Regions from separate parts of the Undibacterium sp. Di27W genome, predicted to be linked through region 1. Evidence: predicted binding sites of a transcription regulator. Region 1 holds the regulator's gene; each other region holds the start of a gene.
What was found. The regulator FliA, encoded in region 1, starts transcription of late flagellar genes. The targets are predictions, from matches to a motif close to CTAAAGTTTNNNNNNNNNNNGCCGNTA.
Positions count from the first base shown of each region.

Region 2: a site for FliA is predicted at 1,950-1,976, ahead of fliD (flagellar filament capping protein FliD). Genes of this name have one in related genera too.
Region 3: a site for FliA is predicted at 1,654-1,680, ahead of ACO0LF_RS25335 (flagellar protein FlaG). Genes of this name have one in related genera too.

Region 1 is NZ_JBMPOS010000005.1:313,434-317,722, forward strand. Features, by position in the region: gene motD (flagellar motor protein MotD) at 1-792, opposite strand, end outside; gene ACO0LF_RS13025 (flagellar motor protein) at 810-1,550, opposite strand; gene ACO0LF_RS13030 (RNA polymerase sigma factor FliA) at 1,532-2,263, opposite strand; gene ACO0LF_RS13035 (MinD/ParA family ATP-binding protein) at 2,270-3,100, opposite strand; gene flhF (flagellar biosynthesis protein FlhF) at 3,093-4,289, opposite strand, start outside.
Region 2 is NZ_JBMPOS010000005.1:35,488-39,776, reverse strand. Features, by position in the region: gene fliD (flagellar filament capping protein FliD) at 1-1,914, opposite strand, end outside; gene ACO0LF_RS11635 (flagellar protein FlaG) at 2,022-2,399, opposite strand; gene ACO0LF_RS11630 (flagellin) at 2,488-4,289, opposite strand, start outside.
Region 3 is NZ_JBMPOS010000015.1:52,822-57,110, forward strand. Features, by position in the region: gene ACO0LF_RS25325 (pyridoxal phosphate-dependent decarboxylase family protein) at 1-41, opposite strand, end outside; gene ACO0LF_RS25330 (hypothetical protein) at 268-1,194, opposite strand; gene ACO0LF_RS25335 (flagellar protein FlaG) at 1,207-1,599, opposite strand; gene ACO0LF_RS25340 (LysR family transcriptional regulator) at 1,813-2,679, opposite strand; gene ACO0LF_RS25345 (quinone oxidoreductase family protein) at 2,804-3,805, shown strand; gene ACO0LF_RS25350 (lipocalin-like domain-containing protein) at 3,798-4,289, shown strand, end outside.

The DNA of each region.
Region 1 (4,289 bases):
CGCAGGCAATGATGTTGCCGCGGCAGCAGGTGCAATCGGCACTTCCACTACAGGTTCAGGCAACACTGCCAATATAGTCACCGACACGCGCCGGTTTCTGGCTCGCCCTTCAGGCGTGTCATTGTCACTCACTGGCAGTTTTGCCCCCTGCCCCACCGCGGTTACCCGGTTTTCATCCACGCCATTCTCGGTCAGCAGACGCGCCACCGTGCTGGCACGTACCGCAGATAATTCCCAGTTTGAAGGGAAGATGGGATTATTGATGGGCAGGTTATCCGTATATCCTTCTACCTGTATAGCATGGGTATCGATTTTAAGTACGCCTGCAATCGCTCTTAGTGCCTGTATGGAATCAATATTCAAGCGCGCATCACCCGGCGCAAACAAGAGGCTGGCATTGATTTCTATTGTAATGCCACGACTGGTCTGGGTCACCCTGACCTTACCTTCCCTGACCAGCGGTTCAAGTACGGTCAGGATATCCTTGGCCATGGTGGTCATTTGCGCACGCTCCTTGCGCAAGCCCTCGCTGCTGCGATTCTTGACCAAAGGCAGAGGATCAAGTTTGATTACTTGTTCATTTGGCGCATCCACCGGCTTGGGATTGATGGTCATGACCTTGCCAAAAGCCCCGGTCAGTGAATTCGACAACACCCGGTATTTACCCTCATTTAGCGAGGAAATGGCATACATGACAACAAAGAAGGCAAACAGCAAAGTAATAAAATCCGCATAAGAAACCAGCCATCGCTCATGGTTGTCCGGCTCTTCATGGTATTTTTTTCTCGCCATAGATAGTTTTTATATCTTCAATTCCGGTGATTGGTCAGTCTTTCTTCCACCACGCGTGGGCTATCGCCGAGGGCGATGCTATAAAAGATATCAGACAGCATTTCGCGACGTGTCACTTCACGACCTATGATTTCCTTGAGTTTATTACTGACAGGCAAGAACAGTAAGTTCGCCATGCCCACGCCATAGATAGTCGCAACAAAGGCAACCGCAATACCGCCACCCAGTTTGGAAGGATCGCTGAGGTTTTCCATCACATGGATCAAACCCAGGACGGCACCAAGTATCCCTATGGTGGGGGAATAGCCCCCCGCTGCTTCCCAGATCTTGGCGGCCTGGCGCTGTTCCATTTCATACAGAGATATATCGACATCCAGTATGTCCTTCAAGCGTATAGGGTCTATGCCATCGATGACCAGACGCAAGCCCTTGCCGATGAAAGGATCGGAAGAGGCATTCATATAGCGTTCCAGGCTAAGAAAGCCCTCGCGTCGTGCCACCACACTCCAGATCAGGGCATCTTCAACATTCTTTTTGCTGCTGTCAGGCGGCTCCGAAACTACCCAGCGCAACATGCGCACACCACGCCTGAACGTATTGAGGCGACTTTGCAGCAATACTGCCCCCAGGGTGCCAACAAAGACAATCACAAATGCGGCTGGCTGCACCAGCGATGACAAGCGCCCTCCTTCAATCAATTGACCGGACAGGATGCCAAATACCACCAGTATTAATCCAACTATGCTAGCCCAGTCCACGCCTTCTCCCTTAAGTAAGCCCTGAGCCTGGCGACTGCCTGACTATGTAATTGTGATATGCGTGATTCAGACACGCCCATGACGGCACCAATTTCTTTCAGATTCAGCTCTTGCTCATAGTACAAACCCATGAGCAATTTCTCTCGCTCGGGCAAGCTGTCTATCGCACCGATGACGGCATCCCGGAAATCGTCATTGAGCAAATCCTGCAAAGGGTCGCCAGACAAGTCTGAGCAATAGTGATCGAGAAAATGTTCCTTGGTATCGGAATCATGAAAGTCTTCGTAATACACGAGTTGATGCCCGCCACTGTCCGTCAGCAAGTCCTGGTATTCTTCCAGGCTCAGCTTGAGTGACTTGGCGACCTCGGTTTCCAGAGGTGGCCGCCCCAGCTTTTGCTGCAACACATTCATGGCATTTTCTATCTTGCGCATATTCTGGCGCACGCCCCGCGGCAACCAGTCACTGCTACGCAATTCATCCAGCATGGCACCCCGTATGCGTTGCACCGCATAGGTTTCAAATTGTGCGCCATGGGTATCTTCGTAACGGTTAACGGCGTCCAGCAGGCCTATCATACCGGCCTGCACGAGATCATCGACCTCCACGCTGGGAGGCAGGCGCGCCTTCAACTGGTAAGCAAGACGCTTGACCAGGGGCGCATGCTCCCTCAAAAGGAAGTTTTTATCTGATTTTCCGCTAGCGGTGTACATTTTTAATTAAATTCCAAGACCGACACCCAGCTCAGGTACTCCTTCTACACATAATGTGGAACGCGCAGTCTTTGCCAACTGCTCGGCCAGCCGTGAAAATGCCAATGAAGCAAGCGCCTTGGGGAAAGCATCAATCACAGAACGTCCCAAATGCGCCGCCTTTCTTACATGTTCATCTTCCGGCACATTACCAACATAATGCAATGGCACCGCCAGATACCGGCTGGCTGCCTGCGCCATATTTGTATAAATCAATCTTGCCTCTTTGTCCGATGCTCCTGAGACCAAGATACCATAACCACGCCTGCCCACTCTGTTGCTGACCCGTTTGATCAATCCATATGCTGCCTTGATCATGTCGGGATCTGCCGACACCTGTATCACCAGCTCACTGTCATCCAGCGTCGCCAGTGGAAAAGTGTCGTCACGATTGATATCGCTATCAACAATAACCAGGTCTGCACTATTGGCCACGGTGTCAAAAACCCTGGACAACTGGCGCGCACTTTCTGATGGCAACCAGGCGTGCCTGGCCAGCATCGTCACCGACAAGCCAGAAGCTACCAATTTGACGGCTTCCTTCATTGTACGCTGTTGTCTCGCTACATCCAATAAGGTCTGATCATGCCGGGCATTCAACCATGCACCTATACTGTTTTCTGAGGCACGCGCATCGACCATCAGGACCTGGCTACCCTGGCGTGCCAGTGACACGCCAAGATTGACCAGCATGCCACTTTTCTCATCTTCTCTCAATGCGGATAAAAAAGTAAACACTCTTGGTTTTGGTCCTGCCAGCATGCGGCGCAGGCCTTCTGCCTGATCAAAACTAGCCAAGGGACACCTCCTGACCTCTACGTCCAGCCACCTTGGCAACTGATGCAGCACCCGCCATTAGCAGTGGCAATTCTTCATCCAGATAGCGGAAAGCCGCCGTCTCACGCTTGAGTTTGAAGGCACGGTCTATCAAATATAATTTGTTGGCAATATGCAGATCTTCGGGCACACGCTGGCCACTGGCCACGTAGTACACCATGAGCTTTTGGCGTATCGCAATATCAAGTGCGCCACCTATGGTGGCTGCTTCATCGAGCTTGGTAAAAATACAACCAGCCAGTCCATTACCCTGATAGGCACGCACCACTTCGCTCAAAGTTTCACCCGTCGATGTCGCATTCAGGCATAACAAACGTTTTACCGGAGTGTCTGTTCCAGACAACATTGCCACCTGCTCGGTGACCATCTTATCGCGCTGGCTAACACCGACAGTATCGATCAATACTGTATGTTTGTTCTTGAGCTCGGACAAGGCAATGCGCAAGTCTGCCTCATCCTTGACGGCATGCACCATCACGCCCAGGATTTTGCCGTAGATACGCAATTGTTCAAAACCGCCGATACGATAGCCATCAGTCGTGATCAGTGCCAGCTTGGATGGGCCATGACGCATGACGCAACGCGCAGCCAGCTTTGCAGTGGTCGTGGTTTTGCCAACGCCGGTAGGACCAACCAGGGCATACACCCCTCCCTTTTCCAGCATTTCATTTTCATTATTAATGGTCGACAGATTGCGGACCAGGACATTCTTGATCCATTCCAGGCCATCTTCAGGCTTGTCTGCTTCTGGCAGTTTTTCGACCAGATAGCGAGACAGGCTGGCGCTAAAGCCGGTGGCCAGCAATTCTCGCAGGATTTCTGCTTTTTGCGGATGGCGTTTCTGAGTCTGGGTCCAGGAGATTTCTGCCAATTGCGATTCCAGCATGCTGCGCATGGAGCGAATTTCAGACATGACATCATTGAGCTCATTGGCGCTCACTGGAGCTTCAATCTCGCTGCCGAAAACGCTGGCGCTTTTTTGTGGCTTGAAGACTGGCACGTCGATAGGACGTTCCAGCGCTCTTTCCACTGGCCTGTGCAAAGAGCTGGACTGTTCAGTTTGAAAACGTGGTGCAAAGCGAGGCACTTCAGGCACAGAGGCCTGTTCACCATGATCTGGTGCGATGGCACTGATGGCTTCATCTGCCAT
Region 2 (4,289 bases), 280 kb from region 1:
CCTGTAGCGTGCTTCCACATCAAATAAGCGGCTGTTCAAGGTATCTCGCTGCTTGCCTATGTCTTTGATGCTGGCAGTAACACCAGAACTGGTACTGGTGATAGTGCCTGAGCTGCCGGTGAAACCGCTCACCAGACTGCTTAGCTGGGTTGCATAGCCAACAGAGAAATTGACTTTGCCCCGTGCTCCAATGGAGCCGCCGGCGATGAGTAATTTAAGTCCTTCGGCGGTGCTGCCTGCTGCGCCAGTCAGTGTCTGTCCATTGCCAGTGCCTGCAATGCCATTCAAAGTACCGGCCACATCTTTGCCCGCACTTCCTGTAGTTACCGTACCAGTCAGCGACGCAACGCCAGTGCCGGTTTTGTCAGCGATATTGATGGCAGAGGTGGAGCCATATTTATTGGACTCCAAAACCAGTGCGCCACCGACTATGCTTGCTTTTGCAGTTGCGCCTACAGCCGTAAAGGCTGAGGTGCTATTGATAGACGATTGTATCAGCGTTGCCAGGTCTGCAGAGCTATAGCTGCCAGCTGCGAGGCTGACATCCGCAGTCACACCATCCAGGGTGACGCTAATTTTAGTGCTGGGGTCTATGGTGGTGGAGACGGGCAGGGTCAGATCGCCAGTCAGGCTGGATTTGGTGGCGATTTGAGTAATGGCCAGATCATAACTGCCAGCTTTGGTGGCAGAAGATGAACCGGTAATGCTGGCCAGACTATCGGTAGCTGAGCCTAATGAGGCAAACAAGCCGCCGACATCGCTAAATTTAGTCGCCAGAGCAGTGGATAACTTGGAGGCATCCAGTGAAATGGAGCCGTCCTTCTGAAAGCTGACCCCTATCTGTGATAAAGTCGTCAAGCCACCACCCAAACCATTGACAGACGAGGACAAAGTTTTCCTGATCTGGTTTTGCACGCTTTGTGTTGTTGAGTCACCTAATAATAAACCTGCTTTATTGGTATTGGGATCATAGGCAGTCAGGCTTTTTATCGTTGTATTGAGGTCATTGTAAGCTTTGACAAAACTATTCACGCCCGCCGTGATGCCTGTTGTGTTCGGTGAAACAGAAATAGAGGTGGTACCTACTTTGGATACCGTCAGTGAAACACCCTGAATAGCACCCGTTACTGTATTGGAAGCGCTGGAAATGGCGATACCATTTACTGTCAGGCTAGCGTTTTGCGCTGTACTGACTTCAGTAAAATTTTGAGTGCCAGTTGGATCATAAGCCAACAAAGAGGTGACAGCGGCATCTTCACCAGAAGAAGTGATTTTCAGGCTGGATGCAGCCCCGGTTTTGCTTGAATTTAATACCAGATGGTAAGGGGTGGCACTGCCATCACCGACTATGGATGCGGAAACACCCACATTGGCGGCATTGATAGCGTCACGTATCCCTTGCAGGGAATTATTACTGCTATTGATCTTGACTGTGCCTACGGTTTGATTCGCATCTTGCGCGAATGTGGTTCCGCCGGGATAAGTGCCTGCAACGGCAGTTCCGGTAATTGTGCCAAAAGCAAAACTGATGGTGGTTTCTGTTCCTGCGCCAATAGCGTTGGTAGAGCTGGCTTGACCAACGCTGGATATCCCTTGCGCTTGAGCCAATTTGCTTACGGCAACACTATAGCTACCGGCAGTTGCTGCACTATTGGCAGTCGCAAATGCAATGGTGGAGTCGCCAGCACTGGCATTCAATGATTGAAAGGTAGTGGGGTTGTTCAGTGATGTTAGTGCATTTTGGAATGCACTAACGGCACCGTTCAAGGTTCCGTAAGCGGATAGTTTGGCCTGGTAGCTCGCTTCTTTCTTTGCCAACGTCGTCAATGGCTGGCTCTCCACCTGCATCAGCTTGGAGACGATGTCGTTCACATTAAGATTTGAACCGATGCCTGTTGATTGAATTCCTGCCACGTGATTCCCCTTTTGTTGGAAGTACTTTACTTTATTAACGGCAAGGGTAAATCAGACTTTAGAAGGGAATTTACCTGCTTGTTTTCAATATAGACATAAATTTCATCTTAGGCAGTCTGTTTTATCAGTAAACCTTGCAATTTATCCAGAGACTTTGCAATCTCTAATGCTTCTTGGGTAGGAATTTGCCTGATGACTTGTTTGGTTTGCTGGTCAACGATCTTGACCACGACTTCTTTAGCATCGTTGTCTACGCTAAATTCCAGATTTTGTGAACTCAATTGAAGAGACTTGTTGATTTCCGCAACCGCCTTGTTGACATCGTCGGCTGAGGCTGGCTTCGGACTCTGGCCAGTAGCTGTCACAGGGTTGGCAGTCTGCAGCGGCGCAGCGCTTTGCACTATCTGAGGGATGGGGGCTGTACCGCTCACTCTATCTGAAACAGGTGCTCCTGACGATGAACTGGTAATCGATAGGACGTCCATGATGTTTCCTTAAAGTAAAATTCCCCTGATCATAAATTTGACCAGGGGACCACTCATTTTCAATGAAAGACTAATCTAGTCTCATTGATTAGCCACGCAGCAGAGCCAATACACCTTGTGGCAACGCGTTCGCCTGAGCCAAGATTGCAGTACCAGCTTGTTGCAATACCTGGCCACGTGTCAATTGTGCTGTTTCTTGAGCAAAGTCAGCGTCACGGATACGGCTACGGGAAGCTGTCAAGTTTTCAGAAGTCGTATTCAAGCTGTTGACTGCTGAAGAGAAACGGTTTTGATAAGCACCCAGAGAAGCACGTGAACTATTGACAGAAGCCAAAGCTGCATCGATCGTTGTCAGAGCAGATGTTGCACCAGATGCTGTGGTCAGGTCGAGTGATGACAGGCCCGCACCAACTGTTGCTGTAGCTGCTGTTGCACCTGCAGTCAAGCCTGCGGCAGTAGCACCAGCACCTGCTACGGTAGTAGTACCTACTGTGAAGCCACTGTTCGCTGCAGTTGCTGTACCTTTAGTTGTGAAGGTATAGCCCGCATTTTGTGAACTTGTCAACGTAATCACGCCTGCGACATTGGCTGCAGTAACACCAGTTTGCCTGGTTTTTTGGTTGATCGCATCGCGGATCGCATCGCCTTGCAAGGTCGCAGTAGCACCACCAGTGATCGCACCGATATCGACGCCATTGATCTGGATGTCGCCAGCAGCGATGTTGGAGTTAGTACCAGTAATGGTCGCACCTGTTGTTGCCACACCTGCGCCACCATTTGCCAAAACGATACCGGCAGAGCTGCTGGATGACAGCTTGACCGTACCAGCAGTAGTTGTTGTTGCAGCTGCAGTACCGATCGCTGTTGCTGCACCAGTAGTAGCGCTACCCAGACCAGTTACTGTTGCTGCCAAGCCGGAAGAAGCATCTGTTTTGGATACAGTGATGTTTCTGCCATCAGCAGCATTCAGGGCAACAGCGCCAGTGGTGGAGTCAAACGAAGCAGTAACGCCTGTTTGAGAGCTTTTTGCATTGATGGCGGCAGTCACTTGAGCACCACGTTCAGCGGCACTACCAGCAGCTGCCAGGGCACCAATGTCAACACCGTTGATCAAGACGTCGCCAGAGGCGATTGCTGTGGCAAAGCCAGTTGCAGCAGTACCGCTGGTTGTGGTTGCCTGAGCAGTGGCTGTTACACCAGTGGTGCCATTCGCAGCATTGATGGCTGCTGCTTTGGCAATCGCGCTACCTTTGCTGTCTGCATAAGATACGCCGTCACTGGTGGTCGCGCCAATATTGAAGCCATTGATGACCAGGTCACCAGACTGGAAGCCGCCTACACCATTTACACCGCCAGAAACACTAGTGGAGTAGCTGGAGCTAGCACCAACACCCAGGCTGGAAGACTTGGCACTGGCGATGGAAGAGATGGAAATTTGATCGTTCGATGTTGCATTTGCGCCAACTTGGAAAGTTTGTGCTGTGAAGCTACCGTCCAGCAGATTAACGCCGTTAAAGTTGGAAGAGCTGGCAACACGGTTGATCTCAGAGATCAGTTGTGAAGCTTCGTTGTTCAGAGCGGCACGGTCACTGGCACTATTGGAGCCGTTGGCTGCTTGTACTGCCAGATCACGGATACGTTGCAAGTTGGAGCCGATTTGTGTCAAATCACCCTCAGCGGTTTGCGCCAGAGAGATACCGTCATTCGCATTACGAACAGCTTGATTCAAGCCGCCGATCTGAGAAGTCAAACGTTCAGAAATCGCCAAACCCGCAGCATCGTCTTTTGCACTATTGATGCGCAGACCAGAAGACAGGCGTTGCAAAGAAGTGTTCAGGGAAGACTGTGAAGTAGTCAGATTGCGTTGTGCATTCAAAGACGCAATATTGG
Region 3 (4,289 bases), on a different contig from region 1:
CAGTCTTCGGGGTCCAGCGAATTGTGGGAGTTTTCTGTCATTCAAAGATCCATCTTTCATCATTACGGATACAGAGTGACATAGACCTTTACTGTCTATGCTTATGCGTATTATGGATGAGGGTATGGTGTATCAAGCGCCGAATAAAGCTTATTTTGCAGCTTTATTGCAGCAAACGAAGACTTCAACTCTCAGGAGTGGCGGGCGGGCAACAAACTGACAGGGCTTTAGCTGTGAAGAGTACAAAATAAGTTTCAGTCGCAAGCTTCAGTCGCCCAGGTATTCGGCAAAGAGCTGCTTCTTTGCCCTGGCGCGCGGGCTGGACCAGTAATCGCCTATATCCATGATAATTTGATCACCCGAAGCTACCGTCAGATGGTAAGGTTTACCCATGATGACAGCATGTACATACATGGCAAAGGATTCGGCAAAATCATCGTAGGCATTGGTCGCGGCATAAAGACTGGGGAAACCGGTTTTTTCCAGTGCCTGGTAGATCGCCAGTATCAAGTCACCAGAAACTTGCTGCTTGCTATAAAAACGCAGCTCTTTGCGATGCGCGAAATCATGTCTGAGTAAGGGGATGATGTCGCCATTCATGGCTATCTGCCAACACAGACTTAGAAAAGTATATTCCTCACTAGCCTTGAATTTCTGTGCGCCTATCCACCAATCCGGCAAAAACTCACTATGGGCAGTCAGCACATGACCAAATTCATGCAAGAGCAAGAACTGTATGGCATTTTTGCGATTATCGTTTTCACTGGCTTCAATTTGCAAACTCAGTTGATAGGCTGAGCCTGGCAAAAATGGGGTACTTTCTTTCCAGCTAGCCCATTCATTAGCGCTGCGCTGCAAGAAAGCCGCGTCGTCCATGAGAGTGACCAGGCCCAATACCTGTCCGTCAGGTCCGGCTATCACATCCGTGACAGCAGATGAACCCAGGCCACGCCCAAAATACACACCCAGCAAAGGCTTATCCAGCAATTCCAGGACAACCGAAGGCAGCTCAGCCATGGCGGCACGTACATCGACTAAAAACTCGGGAGTGATTTCGGTCTGGACTGGTGTGTACTCAGCATCAGTATACCTGGCTACATAGCTAAGCAATTCCTCAGGGGCATTGCCTAGCCGGTCGAGAATGGGGAGCTGGCCTTGCCTGATCCAATAATCCGCATCCTGGGTCAGGATCATGCATTTATCCGTTCAGGCAAGATCGTTGAGGAATATACCTTTTTTGCCATCAAGGTCCTGGGCAATCGCCAATACTTCTTTGGAAGGGATTTGCCGCAACACAGCCTTGGTTTCATTATCGACAATCTGCACAACGACTTTCCCGGAATCATGATCAAGATTGAGATTAACGCTATTATTTAAGCCTATGGCCCGATTGATCTGCTCCACAGAGCTTTTTAATTCGGAGGCACTGATATCATGTTGGGCACTACTATTTTTTGCAATATCCTGACCAGACTCACTGGCTGATATGGGCGCAGCCGAAGTACTGGCCTTGACCGGGATGGGTGCAGACCTGACATCTTGTCGAGAGTCAACACTGACACCGCCAGCGCTCCCGTTTGTTATTGAATTGATGCTCATTTCACTCTCCGACCCTCGAATTAAACAGCATGACGGATTACCGCATATTGTGTATTACGGTCGATTTTGTCAAAAGTTTAGGCCCTGGCTACTTAGGCATGCAGATATTAGTGTATGGAAATGTAAGCGCCCATGCCAAAAAATTAAACAATGTTAATATTTACAATACTTTAAAATAGTATCAATGCCAACTATTTTTTGATAAATATGCAATCAAGTCAACATGTCGTTCATTGCCTTGCTGGCAAACAAGTCGATCAGGCTATCGGCTACTGCCCTGACTCTGGGGGAACGACGCACATCCTCATGCATGACCAACCAGAGCTTCCTGGCGGCAACATCAACTTCCTGCTCCACCTTTAACAGATTACGATGGGAATGGCGCAAATAATGCGGCAACACCGTCACCCCCATGCCTGAAGCCGCGAACTGGCTCAAGACCAATTGATCATTACTGCGCAAGATGAGCTTGCGTCCATTGATATAGTTTTCCAGCCATTGATGATGCGGGGTCGCAGAATTTTTTTCGTAGGCAGCAAATTCCCAGGCTGCCTCTTCACGGTTTTTCAGGTAAGCCTTGCTGGAATACACACCATACTGGATGGCTGCCAGCGGCTTGATCACCAGGCCTGCGGTTTGCGGCCGTACCATGCGCAAGGCAATGTCTGCTTCGCGCTTGCCCAGGCTGACATGGTGGCTTTCGGCAAATAATTCCAGTTCTATGTCTGGCAGTGCCTGGCTCAGAAATTTCAACTGAGGTGCCAGCAGAAAGGCGCTCAAGGCAGGTGGTGCAGAAATGCGCACCAGCCCTTCCAGCTTCCCCATATTCAGGGCTTTTCGCTCAAAAGAAAACCAGCGCTCCTCGACTTCCCTGGCCTGGCTCAATAGCTCATGCCCTTCTGCCGTCAATTGCCAGCCGCGTACCAGCCTGTCAAACAGGCGTAGTTGCAATGCCTTTTCCAGAGCATCAATACGACGGGCAACCGTAGTGTGCTCTACCTGCAGGCGGCGCGCTGCCCCGGTCAGTGTCGTGCTGTCGACCAGTGCCAGAAAATAACGTAAATCATCCCAATTCATCATGGTGCAATTATGCACAGTCCAGGCGAATTTTTCAGTAATTTTCTTTCTGCATGAGTTTGGCTAAGCTGCGTATCAAGACCCATCCCCAGGGCACATCGCAGCAACATACAAACAGAAAGAACAAATGCAAGCCATACAATTATTTTCGCAAGGTCGGCCAGATGTACTGGAAGGCCGCGACATTCCCATGCCTGTTCCTAAAGAAGGTGAAGTGCTGGTCAGAGTGGATTATGCAGGCATCAACTATGCCGATGTGTACCAGCGCAATGGTCAGAACCCTGCCTCCCTGCCCTGCATACCCGGCGCAGAAGGGGCAGGCATGGTAGTTGAAGGCAATGCAGAACTAACGGCAGGCAGCGCCGTTGCCTGGTTGTCGCACGCAGGTTCCTACGCTGAATACATCGCCATCCCCGCCTGGAAACTCATCGTTTTGCCAGCTAAATTAAGTACACAAGAAGCGGCGGCGGCCATGCTGCAAGCTGTCACCACTCAATATCTATGCGAAACCAGTTATCGCGTGCAGGCAGGTGATACGGCACTAGTGCATGCTGGTGCCGGAGGTGTGGGTCTGTTGCTGACGCAGACTTTGAAACACAAAGGGGCAAACGTCATCAGCACAGTGTCCAGCGCCGAAAAAGCGGTGCTGGCAAAGGCCGCCGGGGCCGATCATGTAATTCTCTACAATCAGACTAATTTTACGCATGCAGTCAAAGATCTGACGCAACAAAAAGGCGTCCATGTCGTCTATGACTCAGTCGGCTTGAGCACTTATCTTGGCAGCATGGCTGCATTGCGGCCTTTGGGTAGTCTGGTCCTGTTTGGTCAATCCAGTGGGAATGTACCGCCCATAGACCCCATGCATCTATGTCGTCAGGGTTCGCTATTTTTGACTCGCCCTACACTAGCCCACCATGTTGCTGATGCCGACAGCCTCCAATATCGCAGCCAGCGCGCCCTGCACTGGTTAGCCGAAGGTATCTTGCACTTGCGCATACATGCAATTTACCCACTGGAACACGCCGCACAAGCACACGCAGCACTGGAATCACGGCAAACCACGGGCAAGTTATTGCTGGCGATCAGCGCTTCCGCAAGAAACTCTATCAGGAACAATCATCATGCATAAAATTACCCAGTACTTTCTGGGCATGAGTATGCTCAGCCTCGCCAGCCTCAGCTTGCCAGCACTGGCTTTCATGGATCAGGAAATAGACAGGAATGATGCCATCCAAAAACAATTGACGGGTACCTGGACCCTGATTGCAGCGCCCGAAATCCATGCCGATGGCAGCCGTGTAGAAACCTTTGGAGAGCATCCACAAGGCTTGCTCATCATCGACGACAGCGGACGTTATTCACTGCAAATCTATAAATCCGGACGCAACAAGTTTGCAGCAGGCGACAAGCGCAAAGGCACGGAGGCTGAGTTTCGAGCCGCAGTGCTGGACACCAGTTCTCACTATGGACGCTGTTTTATCGATGCTGAACGTAATGTGCTGGTATTCAGGATAGAGCATGCCTCCTTCCCGAACTGGGATGGCAGCGAACAAGCCAGGCAATTTGAATTGAAAGCGAATGAATTGACTTACCGCGTGCCAGCCAGCGCCAGC